DNA from 4 places in the Lysinibacillus sp. FSL K6-3209 genome. Region 1 is predicted to be linked to each of the others. Evidence: riboswitches for the same ligand, from Rfam matches in the RefSeq annotation. Region 1 holds a riboswitch; each other region holds the start of a gene.

Region 1 (3,634 bases):
TGTAATATGGTCATAGCCTGGCGCGATATCCGTTGTAAGAGGCCCCAATGTGTAAAAAGGTGCTTCTTTGCAAACTTCCAATTGTTTGTCCATATTTTCTTTAATGAGATGCATCGGTACGTGCCCAGGTCCCTCTACCATTACTTGTACATCATGTTTCCATGCAATTTGCGTTAACTCTCCTAACGTATCAAGCTCCGCAAACTGTGCCTCATCATTGGCATCAGCAATTGAGCCTGGGCGTAAACCATCCCCTAATGAAAAAGCAACATCATACGTTTTCATAATTTCACAAATTTCTTCAAAATGGGTATATAAGAAGTTTTCTTGGTGATGGAACAGACACCATTGAGCCATAATCGAACCACCACGCGACACAATGCCCGTTACGCGATTAGCTGTGAGTGGTACATAACGAAGCAACACGCCTGCGTGAATCGTAAAGTAATCCACCCCTTGTTCCGCTTGCTCGATCAACGTATCACGATACACTTCCCATGTTAAATCCTCCGCTACACCATTGACCTTTTCAAGTGCCTGATAAATTGGCACAGTTCCTACAGGTACAGCCGCATTACGAATAATCCATTCGCGGGTTGTATGAATATGCTTGCCAGTAGATAGATCCATTATATTATCTGCGCCCCATCGTGTAGCCCATGTCATTTTTTCAACTTCCTCTGCTATAGAGGAGGAAACAGCCGAATTACCAATATTGGCATTAATTTTGACATGAAAGTTTCGGCCAATAATCATCGGCTCTGCCTCTGGATGATTAATATTAGATGGCATAATGGCACGTCCTGCAGCAATTTCTGCACGTACAAATTCTGGTTCAACATGTTCACGAATCGCTACAAATTCCATTTCCGGGGTAATAATTCCTTGTCTCGCATAATGCAGTTGTGTCACGTTGCAGCCTTTTTTCGCACGTAATGGTTTTCGGGAAAGCTCCGGGAAAACATTTTCCTTCATACGTGGATCATCTGCTTTGCGGAAACCATTATCCTCTGGTTTAATCGTACGCCCTTCGTACTCCTCTACATCTCCACGTTCTTTAATCCACGCACTACGCAATGCTGGTAAACCTTTTGTAATATCTACTTTGTAAGTTGGGTCCGTATAAGGACCGCTCGTATCATAAACACGCACTGGTGCATTATTCTCTTCTCCAAAACTACCTGTTGTTGGGCTTAGCTGAATTTCACGCATCGGTACTAAAATATCTGGGCGTGTTCCTTCTACATATACTTTTTTGCTTCCGTCAAAACTTGTCATAATGGCAATGTTCTTTTCGCTAACTGTTGTCATATAGTATTCCGCTCCCTTTTCCATAAATGTTTAAAAAGGACCGAATCTAGCTCACGCCAATAGGTAGCATTACAAATAAAAAGCCGAATCCAAAAATATTGGATCCGGCTGTACATGTAAGGTTTATTTATCGCAAAAAATTCTAGGAGTGCGATGTTCATTAACTTTCCCACGCTGGTATGAGCCAGATCAGGTCCAAAGGGTCAAGAAACCTCTATGCGTTTCCCTCTCAGCCCGACTCATCGGACTCCCCTAGTTATAGCTATTCAGTTTGATGATAGTGTAACAGATTTTTCTAATAGATGGAAGTTATAATTAGATTTATCTTGCTATTATCCTCGAGTAATTACGTAAATAGCAGTTCTGCTAGATAAATGACAATTGTTACTGTAAGACAGCTAACAATTGTTGAAAAAAGAACCGTTTGCGCAGCAGTTGCCGACTCAACATCATATTCTAATGCCAAGCTTGAGCTATTACGTGAGGTCGGAAAAGCACTTGCAATGAAAAGTGACTGGGCGACAACACCATCTAAACCGAGGACAAAAATAATAAGCAATGCAACAGCTGGACCTACTACTAGACGTGTAATGCAGCTAACAAACACCGTTTTATTAAACATGGATTTGATTTCAAGCTGTGATAGTTGTGCACCCAGTGTAATAAGAGCTACAGCAATAAAGCCATCTGCTACGTGGTCAATAGGAATACGGATAAATTGTGGAATGCCAATATTAAAGAAATTCATTGCCACGCCTATTATAAGGGCATGAATAATGGGCATTTTCAGGAAGTCCTTTATGATTGCCATCCCTGATTTAGTCGACGAGATTAAATTATATAAACCATATGTATAAGTCGTCATATTTTGAAAAATAACGAGAATCACTTGAATTGCCACCCCAATTGGCTGCGTTGCGAAAATCATTTGTGCTACTGGAATACCATAGTTGCCAGAGTTAATAAGGACAACACTATTTTTAAAAACTGCCGTCTCTGTTTTCGCTAGTCCAAGCCCCTTCGCTAAAAAATGACTAAGCACCATTTGACTGCCGATAAAGAGCACAATAAATAATGCCACTTCCCCTAGCACTGATAACTCCACACTTGTTTCATATAAATTCACAAATACAGCAGCTGGCATAAAACAATACGTAATAAGCTGAGATAATGCTTTCAAATTAAAAGAAAATTTCTTTTGTAAAAATGCACCAAGTACAAGCAACACTAAAATAGGGGCAACTATTTTAAAGAAAATCATACCGAGATACATCATGGAGGTGACCCCCTTTCATCTCTTTCTATAGTAAAACTGTTCACAACATGGGTCAATGCTCCGCCGCTAGTATAAGTTTACATAAAAAAGGACTGTCCCTTGCTAGGACAGCTCCTTTTTATGTTTGTAGGTTTTTGCTCTGCTTCGCGGGGAAACCTCCTTGCTCCGCGGGTAAACTCCTTGCCCCGCGGGTAAACCTCTATGCTTCGCGGGGAAACCTCCCTGCTTCGCGGGGAAACCTCCTTGCTTCGCGGGTAAATCTCCTTGCTTCGCGGGTAAACCTCTATGCTCCGCGGATAAATCACCCTGCTCCGCGGGGAAATCTCTTTGCTCCACGGGTATCACCCTGCTTCGCGGGTAAATCTCCTTGCTTCGCGGGTAAACCTCCTTGCTTCGCGGGTAAATCTCCTTGCTTCGCGGGTAAACCTCTATGCTCCGCGGATAAATCACCCTGCTCCGCGGGGAAATCTCTTTGCTCCACGGGTATCACCCTGCTTCGCGGGTAAATCTCCTTGCTCCGCGGGGAAATCTCCTTGCTCCGCGGGGAAATCTCCTTGCTCCGCGGGGAAACCTCCTTGCTCCGCGGGGAAATCTCCTTGCTCCGCGGGGAAATCTCCTTGCTCCGCGGGGAAATCTCCTTGCTCCGCGGGGAAATCTCCTTGCTTCGCGGGTAAACCTCCTTGCTCCGCGGGGAAATCTCTCTGCTCCGCGGGAAATCTCCTTGCTTCGCGGGTAAATCTCCCTGCTCCGCGGGGAAATCTCCTTGCTCCGCGGGTAAATCTCTCTGCTCCGCGGGTAAATCTCTCTGCTCCGCGGGTAAACCTCCCTGCTTCGCGAGTAAACCTCCCTGCTTCGCGGGTAAACCTCTATGCCCCGCGGTAAATCTCCTTGCTCCGCGGGTAAATCTCCTTGCTCCGCGGGGAAATCTCCTTGCTCCGCGGGGAAATCTCTCTGCTTCGCGGGGAAATCTCTCTGCTCCACAGGGAAATCTCTCAACCCTGCAGGTAAACCCTCTCTACTTTGCGTGTATCTCCATCTCGCTTTATT
Region 2 (3,634 bases), 630 kb from region 1:
CAATTATGAGGATTTAATTGAAACGGGGAAAGAACAAGGAATTACACTGTCAACCGTGGCGATTGGACAAGATGCTGATGGCAATCTACTACAATCGTTAAGTGAAATGGGCAGTGGTCGTTTCTATGATGTCATCGATGAACAGACAATTCCTTCGATTTTATCACGTGAGACAGCAATGATTTCACGTACGTATATAGAAGACAATCCTTTCTATCCGACAATCTACAATGCATCAGGCTGGAATGCATTATTTGCGAATGGTGTACCACAAATGAATGCCTACATTGGTACAACAGCGAAGCAGGGAGCCGCTGTTATAGCAGAAAGTGAGAAAGAAGACCCGGTATTAGCACAATGGCAATACGGACTTGGTAAAACTTTTGCTTTCACATCCGATTCAACAGGGAAATGGGCTGGTGACTGGGCAAGATGGCAGGAATGGGGAACATTTTGGCAAACCATTATATCGCAAATGCTACCAAGTTATAATGATGTGGCCTATGATGTACGTCTTGATACAGATGGTTCATTTATGATTACCGATCCGACAAATGAAGCAGCATTTTTAGACATTGTTGCTGTCGATGAAGCTGGTGAGGAGCTTGATATACAGCTTGAAACGCTATCTGCCTCGCAAGTACGTGCAGTTGTCCAAGCGAAGCCAGGTTTGATTTTTTTCCGCATCGCTGATGAAGAGCGGGCCATTTACCAAGCAGGTCTTAGTGTACCTTACAGTGCGGAATATGCATTACGTCCTGTGAATGAAACCATTGTAGAGCAACTAACAAAGCAAACAGGTGGTTCAATATTGAAAGAACCACAAGAAGTGTTCCGTGAATTCACAAACAAAGGAGCAGAGCGCCAAAATATTGCCACATGGCTACTATTAGCAGGGATGTTGCTATTCTTCTTGGATATTACGATTCGACGTTTTGGTTGGCGCTTTATAATAAGCCGCAAACAAAAAGGAAAGCCTATAGAAGAAACAGCCGTGCAGGTGGAAAACACCAATGTTGCGCAGTTATTAAAAGGCATGAAAAAACGCTCTTAATAGAACGATGGCACATTGCGAAAAAAGCATGTGCCATCGTTTTTGTATGAACATAGCTACTTAGTAATAAGAATAGACGGTGCAGTTTTCCGAAGACTGCTCGCGATGATAATGCCGAGACATGCCCCAATCAAACTAGATGTGAAAAAGGCGGGCATAAAAAATAATGCAGCTACGGATGTTCCCATAAATAATTGCGCATAAGGTACAGCGAATAGTGAAGCAAGGATACCTGTGCCGAATACTTCGCCAACTCCTGCTAGCCATTTTTTGCCGCTATATTTATAAGCAAAAGCAGCACATGCTGCACCGATGACACTTCCGGGGATCGCTAAAAGAGAGCCCGTGCCTGTTAGTATGCGAATAATGGCTGTTAACAAAGCAACGATAATGGTAGGCACAGGCCCTAGTAAAATGGCACCGATAACGTTAATAGCATGTTGTACAGGATAGGCACGAGCAATCCCAGTTGGAATCGAGACCAATATGGAGCCTGCTACAGCAATAGCAACCAATAAAGCCATGATAGTTAGTTTATAAATAGACATAAGTAGTTCCTCCTTTATTAATAAAACATGAAATTACATATGAATGACAAAAAGACCGCTTCCTCTAAACAAAAGGAAGCGGTCTTGTATGTGATAATGACAATAAGCAAGAGTCGCCACTTCCCTCCGCTAGTGTGAACTAGATCAGGTTCAAAGGGTCCGTATATGACCATATACGTCTCAGCCTTGTCAAGACTCCCCTAGTGGTAAAAATGATATTCAATTATTACTAATAAATGGTATAACTAACACCTATATTAGTCAATGTTATTTCACTCTATTTTGATTCAGGTTGCATTAGATGTGGCGCCTTTTTTAATGTCCAAATAAGTGCTAGGAAGAAGCAGGCCATTAAAATAATTGCCCCAAAAATATAAGGGCTATTTATATTCCAATCAAAAAGAATGCCTGCTAGTGCCGGTCCAATCATATTGCCAAGGCTCATATACGCATTATTAAGACCAGCGGCAAAGCCTTGTTCATTTTCGGCCAGTTTAGAAATTAACGTGTTAACGGCAGGGCGAATCAGTGTAGTGGCTGTTGAGAAAATTGTTGCAACAATTAATATTAGTGCAAAACCAGATACAAATAATATTGCATAAATTGCTACAGCCGCAATAAATAAATTGACTAACACAACTTTCATTTCGCCAAAACGTTTAAAGAGTGGTGTAATGACAAACATTTGAACAATAACACCAAATGCACCACCTACAGTCAGCAAGATAGCAATATCGGCAGGCGTGTAATTAAACTTGTCTGTTACAAATAATGATAATGTTGTTTGGAAATTTGCGATTCCAAACGAGAATACTAGCATAATAATAAGCATGACAAAGTATGGCATTTTGACTGAACGTACCATCTGTTTTGCAAGATTTTCTTGTTTTTGAGCTTTCTGTGCTGAAGTGGGCTTTGTAGAAGGCAGTAAATACAATGATAAAATAGAAGCAATAATAGCCGCTCCACCAGCCGTAAAGAATGGAAAATGCAAGCTAACTTTCGATAGAAACCCGCCAATACCTGGTCCAATCATAAAACCAAGAGACATGGCAGCACCTAACATGCCCATTCCTTTTCCTCGTTCTTCATACGTTGTGACATCTGCCACAAACGCCATAATAGGCGGTGCAACAAAGGCTGAACCTAAACCACCTAAGAAACGGGCAACAAAAAGCATCCATACATCTGTAGATAATCCAAATGAAATTTGCCCAAGGCCGGTTACAATCAGACCAAAGATAATCAAATTTTTTCGACCATATCGATCCGAAAGATTCCCAGCAATTGGAGAAAATACGAATTGTGCTAAGGCGAACGTTGCAATTAGCATACCAAGAACTTGTCCTGCTGCTCCAAATATTTTTAAATACTCTGGCATAACAGGAATAATAATCCCAATACTCCCCATTGCGATAAACATATTAAACATTAAAATATACAACGCGGCCTTATTAGACTTCTGCTGGTTCATCGAATACCCCCCTTTATTTACTATTAAAACATTACTAAAGTCTATCATAAAGAAATAATGCTTGGCTATCAGATTATAGTCGTAGGTAGCTGTCATGGTTATGATACAAGTACAAGGCGACAGAATAAAGAAAATTGCCACTAAAAATCATAAATCGCCACTAACTGCCGTAGCGGACATCAACAGTCCATCAAAAAAGTGTTAGATTGATGGCACTCAATCTAACACTTCTTCTATTTCGTATTTATCGAATACTCATTTTAAATTCTAAAAATAATTCATTGTATTTCCCTAAATAATCGGGTCCTAGGTTTTTATAGACTTCTAACGTTTTGCGTTGTTCTTCTGAAGGGTAGAAGCGCTCATCAGCAATAACTTCTTTATCCATTAAGCTCATTGCCGCAGTATTTGGCGTAGAGTAGCCTACATAATCAGCATTTTGAGCTCCAGATTCGGCATTTAACATAAAGTTAATGAAAGCATGTGCGCCATCAATATTTTTCGAAGTTTTCGGGATCACCATATTATCAAACCACAAGTTCGAACCTTCTTCTGGCA
Region 3 (3,634 bases), 900 kb from region 1:
CGTTATCATCATTTTGATATTGTCTATCCTAGCGTTTTCATTTGGGCATTCATTGGCATTGCATTTCATAATCATCTTGACGAGTTGCTTGTGACGACCGCAGCCTTATTTTTATGTGGTGTGCTTGTTGTTGGTATTCTATTCGTCAAAAAAAAACCTGCTTACCAAAAATAAATCGGTAAGCAGTTTTTTTTTCGTCTTATTGCTCATCTAATGAAGTTAAAATGATTGGTTTGTCTTTTGTTACAATAATCGAATGCTCAATTTGGGCAACTAAAGATTTGTCAGGCGTAATAAATGTCCAGCCATCGCCAGCTTCAACGATATGCTCTGCTTTTGCTGAAATAAACGGCTCCACAGCTAACACCATGCCCTCTTTCATAATTGTTGAATCCCACGCATCGTAATAGTTTAAAATGTGGTTTGGCTCATCATGTAATGAACGACCTAATCCATGACCCGTTAAGTTCATAATAACTGTTAAGTCATTGGCATAAGCCTCACGCTCTACCGCTTTCCCAATTTGGTTTAATTTCGAACCAGCTTTTACTTTTGTCATTGCACGATCAAACGCGCTTTTTGCTACGCGACAAAGTTTTTCTTTATCCTCATAACCTTCCCCTACTACAAAAGAAATACCTGTATCTGCAAAGTAACCATTTAAAGAGCCGGATACATCAATATTAACAATATCCCCCTCTTTAATAATACGTTGTCCTGGGATACCATGGGCAACTTCTTCATTGACACTAATACAAGTGTAACCTGGGAAATCATACTCTCCCTTAGGACCTGAAATAGCTCCTGCTTCAGCAAACATGCGTCCTGCAATTTCATCTAATTCAAGTGTTGTCACACCAGGTTTTGTAGCTGCTTTCATCGCCTCACGAATTTCAGCACAAATGCGACCAATTTTTTTAAAGGCTTCAATTTCTTCTTGGGTTTTTACAATCATTTTTAACGTCCCTTTCATCTAATATCTACTCTTTAATATAACATAACTTTTTATGTGCATAACGCCAAAAGCTTTAATTATTCTATGCCAATAGGATTTCAATAGTGCTCCTCATAGAAAAAACAGACGATTTTAACAGTCTTTAGACCATAAAACCGCCTTTCTCTAACGCGCTATCTACAGTTAAAACGGTAGTTCTCATTATAAAAAAAATGTGGCTGAGACAAAAGAGAAAAAGTGTTAGATTGACTGCAATCAATCTAACACTTTTTTGCTATTCCGTTGTTGTCCGCTACGGCGTTGCTTTCCGCTCAGCACCGTAAGCCGCAACCCTCGCTAACGCGCGGAATGCCCGTGTCTTACATTGTGTGCTGTTCTGAGCAGGAGTCACCGTCTTCGCTACCAACAACTAGTGAACACTTCTAATTTTTTTTATTGCAAAAGCAAGAATAGCTAAGGTCTCCATATAGCAAAAAATTATGAACACCTTTCGTCTGTTTCTTAAATTTTTTTAGTTATGTCCAAGCCTCATTTCCATTCATTTATAATTTTCGTTGCATTAATTGTGGCGCCGCTGTAAATAATAGAACACCGACAATAGCGGTTAAAATAGTTGCTGGTAACATATATGTTCCATTATAGATAATTGAATAAATCCATGCATTTTGATCGCCCGCATACTCCGCAAAGAATACTGCACCTGCAATGGTGTGTGCAAGATAGCGTAAAAAACCAGCTAGCACCGTACCAATCACTATGTACAGAGCCATTTTCTTTTTGTTGAGTGCTGTTGCGGCTTTTAATACAGGTTCACGAACGATTGCCGCTAAACCTACTACAGTAAAGGCTACCCCGTAATCTAGTAATCCTTGAAGCCAGTGCACAATATAAGCACCAAACATTGTTTGTAAAACACCAATTAATAGACCTGTTGTGAGCCCTGACAAAAGCCCCCAACGAAACGCCATTAAAATTATTGGTATCATGACTAAGCTTACCGAGCCGCCTTGTGCCCATACTTTAAAGGAAACTTGATCGAGCACAAGTCCTACCGCTGCGAAAATTGCAATCTCCACCAGCATGAGTAATCTTTTTTTGTCCATACTATTATTCTCTCCTTTGTTCCGATGTAGGATACAAGAGCAGGAATAGAAAACAATTATTTGGATATGTATCTCAATCCGGCATAAAAAAACGATGCCAGGACAGAGCCTCACATCGTAAAAGTGTCGGTTTCTATCCACATCCCTACGCAAGTGTTAACTTACAGGTTCAAAGAGTAAAGGCATTACGTGCCCAGTCTCAGCTGACATCATCAGCTCCCCTTGTGGTCGTTACATCTCATTTTTATTGAACACACTCATTGTACGCAAACACCTTTGCGATTACAACCTTTTCCTCAATTATTTTTTTTTGAAACTTTTACGCTTTCTATGCGTAAATATTAAAAAGGGAGGAACAATTATGGAGAATCAAAAAGTTTTATCTGCGTTTAGTTATCTCAGTGTTTTTATTGCACCATTTGTCGTTCCATTAGTCGTTTACTTTGTTTCAAAAGATAGTGAAGTCAAAAGACATTCCATTCGAGCACTTATTTCTCACTTGATTCCATTAGTCTTAGGTATCATTTTCTTTTCTATCTCTATATTTTCTTCAATGTCATTGAACACGTTTGATCCTTCTTCAAATGGGAATACATTTATTATCATTTGGTTTGCTTCATTTGCAATTTATTTACTCGTATCATTAGGTATTGTTATTTGGAATATTGTGCAAGCTGTACGAGTTATACGTTAAAATTTAGTACGAAGGAGATGTCATATTCATGAAAGTATCCAAAGTAGTGAAAACCGCTATAAAATTTGCACCTATTGTCATTCCTATTGTCAAAAAAGTAGTTGCTGCAAAAAAAGGGACAACACCTTACGTATCAACACGTAGAAAATAAGCGCAATGACTTCTTTTAATTGTTTGAGTGACTGGCACACAAAACCCACTTACACCATAGAGTGCAAGTGGGTTTTTATTTAGAATTGTTTGACTGGCACTACTTTACTTCAAAGTGTGTTGTACTATGCCCACTTAACGTTTTTTCAACATGTAAAACGGCTGGCATTGCGGCTTTTAACTCGGCGACATGTGAAATAACACCAATCATTCTTCCTGAATCTTGTAAATCAATTAACGTATCAATTGCTTTATTTAACGCTTCCTCATCTAAAGAACCAAAGCCCTCGTCGATAAACATCGTTTCAATTTGAATATTCCCTTGGAAGCTTTGAATAACATCTGCCATACCTAATGCAAGACTTAATGACGCATTAAACTTCTCCCCACCAGATAATGTTTTTACATCTCTTAATTGGTCCGTATAAGCATCATACACATCTAACCCTAACCCACTTTGCTTGGCATGCTTCTCCAAGCGATCAGAGCGCCGCAATTCAAACTGTCCATTTGATAAATGGAATAAACGAAGATTGGCTGCTGCTGTAATCTTATCTAAATAATTGATTTGAATGTAACGCTCAAATGACAGTTTTTTTGGATTTTGCCCATTCAACACGGTGTAAAGTTCTTTTACACGACCTGCTTCTTTTTCGAGTATCCGTATTTCCCTCGCTGTTTCATCAACTTTAACAATAAAGTCAGCACATGCAGTTGCATAATTTTTCGTCT
Region 4 (3,634 bases), 1.4 Mb from region 1:
CCACCAATTGCTACAATCGGCAACTCGGGATAATGACGACGTGCTTGTTGTAAAAATTCAGTACCACTTGGCGCTTTGGCATCAATTTTAGAAGTGGTAGCAAAAATGGGACCAATACCTACATAATCTGCTCCATTTTCTATAGCGATGTGTAATTCATCCGCTGTATGAACCGAAACACCAAGTATTATTTCCGCACCAATTTTTTCTCGTACTAATGAGATGGGAAAATCATCTTGTCCAATATGAATACCGTCTGCCTTGAGTTTTAAGGCAAGCTCAATATCATCATTTACGATAAATGGAACATTGTAGTGATGACATCGTTTTTGGCATTGACGGGCAAAATGTTCATAATCTTCATTTGTCAGTGCATCTATTCCTTTTTCTCGAAATTGGAACATCGTAATGCCAGCTTGCAATGCTTCCTCTAGTATTGCTAATGGTTGTTTGATTTTGGCATTCGCTGTGCCCATTATAAAATAGAGCTGCAAATCACTGCGTTTCACCTATGATCACCTCGCAACTTTCTTTGAATTTTTGGTAAGCAAAATGATTGGTTGGTCCATTGCCATGACCAATTGATAAGTTATGAGTAATGGCTAGTTGAATGAATTTCTTAGCCTCAATAATGGCTTGCTCTATCGGCATTTGACGGCCGATAAAAGCTGTTAATGCGGCAGAAAATGTACACCCTGTCCCGTGTGTATTTTTCGTCGCAATTCGACTAGTCTGCATTGAGAATGATTTGCCATCTTTAAAAAACACATAATCTATAGCAAAATCTTCGTTCGCAAGATGACCACCTTTGATAATCACGCATTGAACACCTAGCTGTAATAACGATTGCGCCGCAAGTCGAATGTCAGACACGGTTTCGATTTTTCTTGCAGTTAATGTTTCAGCTTCTGGTATATTCGGCGTTACAATCGTGGCAAGTGGTAATAAATTGTTTCTTAATGCCTCAACAGCCTCTTGCTGTAATAAAGTTTCACCGCCCTTTGCAATCATGACAGGATCAACAATAAGAGGGATGGTTAAATTCGTCATAGCTAGCGCAATTGTACGAATAATATCAGAGGAAAAAAGCATGCCAGTCTTAATGGCGCTAATTGAAAAATCCTCTAAGAGAGCATGAAATTGTTTATTTATAAAGGCTTGTTCAATTGGTAGCACATCCATGACACCTTGTGTGTTTTGGGCAGTTAAAGCTGTAATTACGGACGTTCCGAATACATCTAATTCTTGAAATGTTTTTAAATCCGCTTGGATACCTGCACCACCACCGCTATCAGAGCCCGCTATTGTTGTAACAATGTACATTAACTATCACCATCCTGAGATAAACGATGCAATCCATTTAAGACAGCTACTGCGAAATCTCCATTATAAGGAGCAGCTGAATGAGCATGTTCAGCAATTTTTTTATAGCTCGTTAATGTATCACATAATTGGGAAAAAGGCTCATTACCCGCAATATAAGCAGCACAACAAATGGCACTTAATAAACAGCCAGTACCTGTCACTTCTGTCATTCGAGTATGACCACCAACAATCCATTGTGCAAGGTTCCCATCGGTTATAAAATCTTTTTCACCCGTTATAATCACGATGCAATTATATTTTTTTGCTATTTCTTTTGCTTTATCCTCAACAGAAATTGAACCAGTACCACTATCAACGCCTTTTTGTTGCCATTGTACATTAGCAATCGCGGCAAGTTCGCCAACATTACAGCGGATAACAGCAAAATGAATTGTGTCTAATAACTGTAGTACCGTTTGTTTGCGGTATGCTGTAGCGCCAGCGGCTACTGGGTCCAAAATTACTGGTACACCAAGGGCATTCGCTTTTTTTCCTGCAAGTAACATCGACTCTTTTGTGCGTGTAGTAAGCGTTCCTATATTTACCAATAACGCTGATGCGATGGATACCATTTCTTCGGCTTCTTGCGGATCATCCGCCATTACCGGTGATGCACCAATGGCTAGTAAGCCATTTGCTTGAAAATTTGCCACTACATAATTGGTTATGCAGTGAATCAACGGTTGTTTTTTACGAATCGTTTGAAAAATCATTGTAGTCCTCCTCTTTTGGTGGACGTAAGCATGCAAAAAAAAAGCTCTTTTCGTTCGGGCACAAGGCACACGTAAAAAGAGCTTTTCATCAATAAAAAGATGTGTATTGCTCCCTACGTCAGTATTAACTAACAGGTTCAAAGGGTCAGGTTTTACCTTCTCAACTCACTAGAGTCCCCCTGCAATTATGAAAATTTTAGTTGACCAAAATGTAACATACCTTTTCGTAGTATTCAATAGCATTTTATCATTATTTGGAAAGCAGTGACTGATGCCATATACTAGACCATGATAATTGTCATGACTTTTTTAAAATAGGGTCCTTCCATTGAAAATCGTAAAAAATGAGTTTTATAATGAACCTAGTATTAAGGAGGAAGTTATGATGAAAAGACAGGATTTAATTGCACCAGAATGGTATAACATTGTGGAGGAAATTGAAAAGTATGCTCAAGATCCATCTAAAAATGCATTAATTGTTTATAATGACAACGAAGAAATTCAATATATTACATACGCAAATTTACTGGAAAAGGCGAATCAGGCTGCCCATGTATTTACTTCGCAGGGATTAACGAAGGGCGATGTGCTATTAGTGATGGTTCCAAGATCTGTCGAAGCTTATATTGTTTACATTGCGGCACTGAAAGCGGGTTTAACTATTATCCCTAGCTCTGAAATGTTACGTACAAAGGATATTGAATATCGTATTACACATGCCGATGCCAAAGGTATTATCGCCTATGAGCCATATATTGAGCAATTTGACGACGTAACAAATTTAAAAGGAATTATGCAATTCGTTATTGGTCACGCACATGCACCATGGCAACCATTGCTTGAAAAAATGAAGGAGCATCCTACAAATTATCTAAACCCTACACCGACAAAAAGTACAGATAATGCCTTTTTAGCTTATACAAGTGGAACAACAGGGAATCCTAAGGCAGCTGTTCATACACATAGCTGGGGTTATGCGCATTTACGTACGACAGCACCGAATTGGTTAGGCGTACAAGAAAATGATATAGTTTGGGCTACTGCTGCACCTGGTTGGCAAAAGTGGATTTGGAGTCCGTTCCTAGCAACGTTAGGTAGCGGAGCAACAGCATTTGTCTATAAAGGAAAATTTGATGCTTCTACTTACTTGTCATTGCTAGAAAAATTTAAAGTAAATGTGTTATGTTGTACCCCAACAGAATATCGCTTTATGGCCGCACTTAACAATTTACAGGACTATAATTTAAGTGCCATCCGTCAAGCTGTATCAGCGGGTGAACCGTTAAATAGTGAAGTTGTTAAAGTGTTTTCAAAAACGTTTAATATTCAAGTGCGTGATGGCTATGGCCAAACAGAAAATACATTGCTTGTTGGGACACTGGTTGGCATGGATGCTCGCGTCGGCTCTATGGGTAAACCGACACCAGGCAATACAGTAGAAATTATTGATGATTTTGGAAATCCTGTTGCGGTTGGCGTTGTTGGAGATATTGCTGTCCATCGTCAAACACCTGCACTGTTTAAAAAGTATTTCAAAGACCCAGAACGCACTAGCA

Evidence for each region. Region 1 has a riboswitch for thiamine pyrophosphate ahead of thiC (phosphomethylpyrimidine synthase ThiC). Riboswitches for the same ligand answer to the same signal wherever they lie in the genome.
Region 2: another riboswitch for thiamine pyrophosphate. It lies ahead of thiW (energy coupling factor transporter S component ThiW); the one in region 1 lies ahead of thiC (phosphomethylpyrimidine synthase ThiC).
Region 3: another riboswitch for thiamine pyrophosphate. It lies ahead of thiT (energy-coupled thiamine transporter ThiT); the one in region 1 lies ahead of thiC (phosphomethylpyrimidine synthase ThiC).
Region 4: another riboswitch for thiamine pyrophosphate. It lies ahead of thiM (hydroxyethylthiazole kinase); the one in region 1 lies ahead of thiC (phosphomethylpyrimidine synthase ThiC).

What each region holds. Positions count from the first base shown of each region.
Region 1 is NZ_CP150264.1:253,361-256,994, reverse strand. Features, by position in the region: gene thiC (phosphomethylpyrimidine synthase ThiC) at 1-1,311, opposite strand, end outside; TPP riboswitch at 1,461-1,575, opposite strand; gene MHH88_RS01340 (AEC family transporter) at 1,658-2,587, opposite strand; gene MHH88_RS01335 (methyl-accepting chemotaxis protein) at 3,630-3,634, opposite strand, start outside.
Region 2 is NZ_CP150264.1:883,573-887,206, forward strand. Features, by position in the region: gene MHH88_RS04160 (VWA domain-containing protein) at 1-1,054, shown strand, start outside; gene thiW (energy coupling factor transporter S component ThiW) at 1,111-1,602, opposite strand; TPP riboswitch at 1,707-1,814, opposite strand; gene MHH88_RS04170 (MFS transporter) at 1,880-3,076, opposite strand; gene MHH88_RS04175 (ABC transporter substrate-binding protein) at 3,321-3,634, opposite strand, start outside.
Region 3 is NZ_CP150264.1:3,933,948-3,937,581, forward strand. Features, by position in the region: gene MHH88_RS19200 (hypothetical protein) at 1-174, shown strand, start outside; gene map (type I methionyl aminopeptidase) at 200-955, opposite strand; gene thiT (energy-coupled thiamine transporter ThiT) at 1,498-2,058, opposite strand; TPP riboswitch at 2,184-2,291, opposite strand; gene MHH88_RS19215 (hypothetical protein) at 2,420-2,752, shown strand; gene MHH88_RS19220 (hypothetical protein) at 2,781-2,903, shown strand; gene MHH88_RS19225 (SMC family ATPase) at 3,003-3,634, opposite strand, start outside.
Region 4 is NZ_CP150264.1:3,403,218-3,406,851, reverse strand. Features, by position in the region: gene thiE (thiamine phosphate synthase) at 1-509, opposite strand, end outside; gene thiD (bifunctional hydroxymethylpyrimidine kinase/phosphomethylpyrimidine kinase) at 496-1,323, opposite strand; gene thiM (hydroxyethylthiazole kinase) at 1,323-2,078, opposite strand; TPP riboswitch at 2,172-2,269, opposite strand; gene MHH88_RS16595 (acyl--CoA ligase) at 2,464-3,634, shown strand, end outside.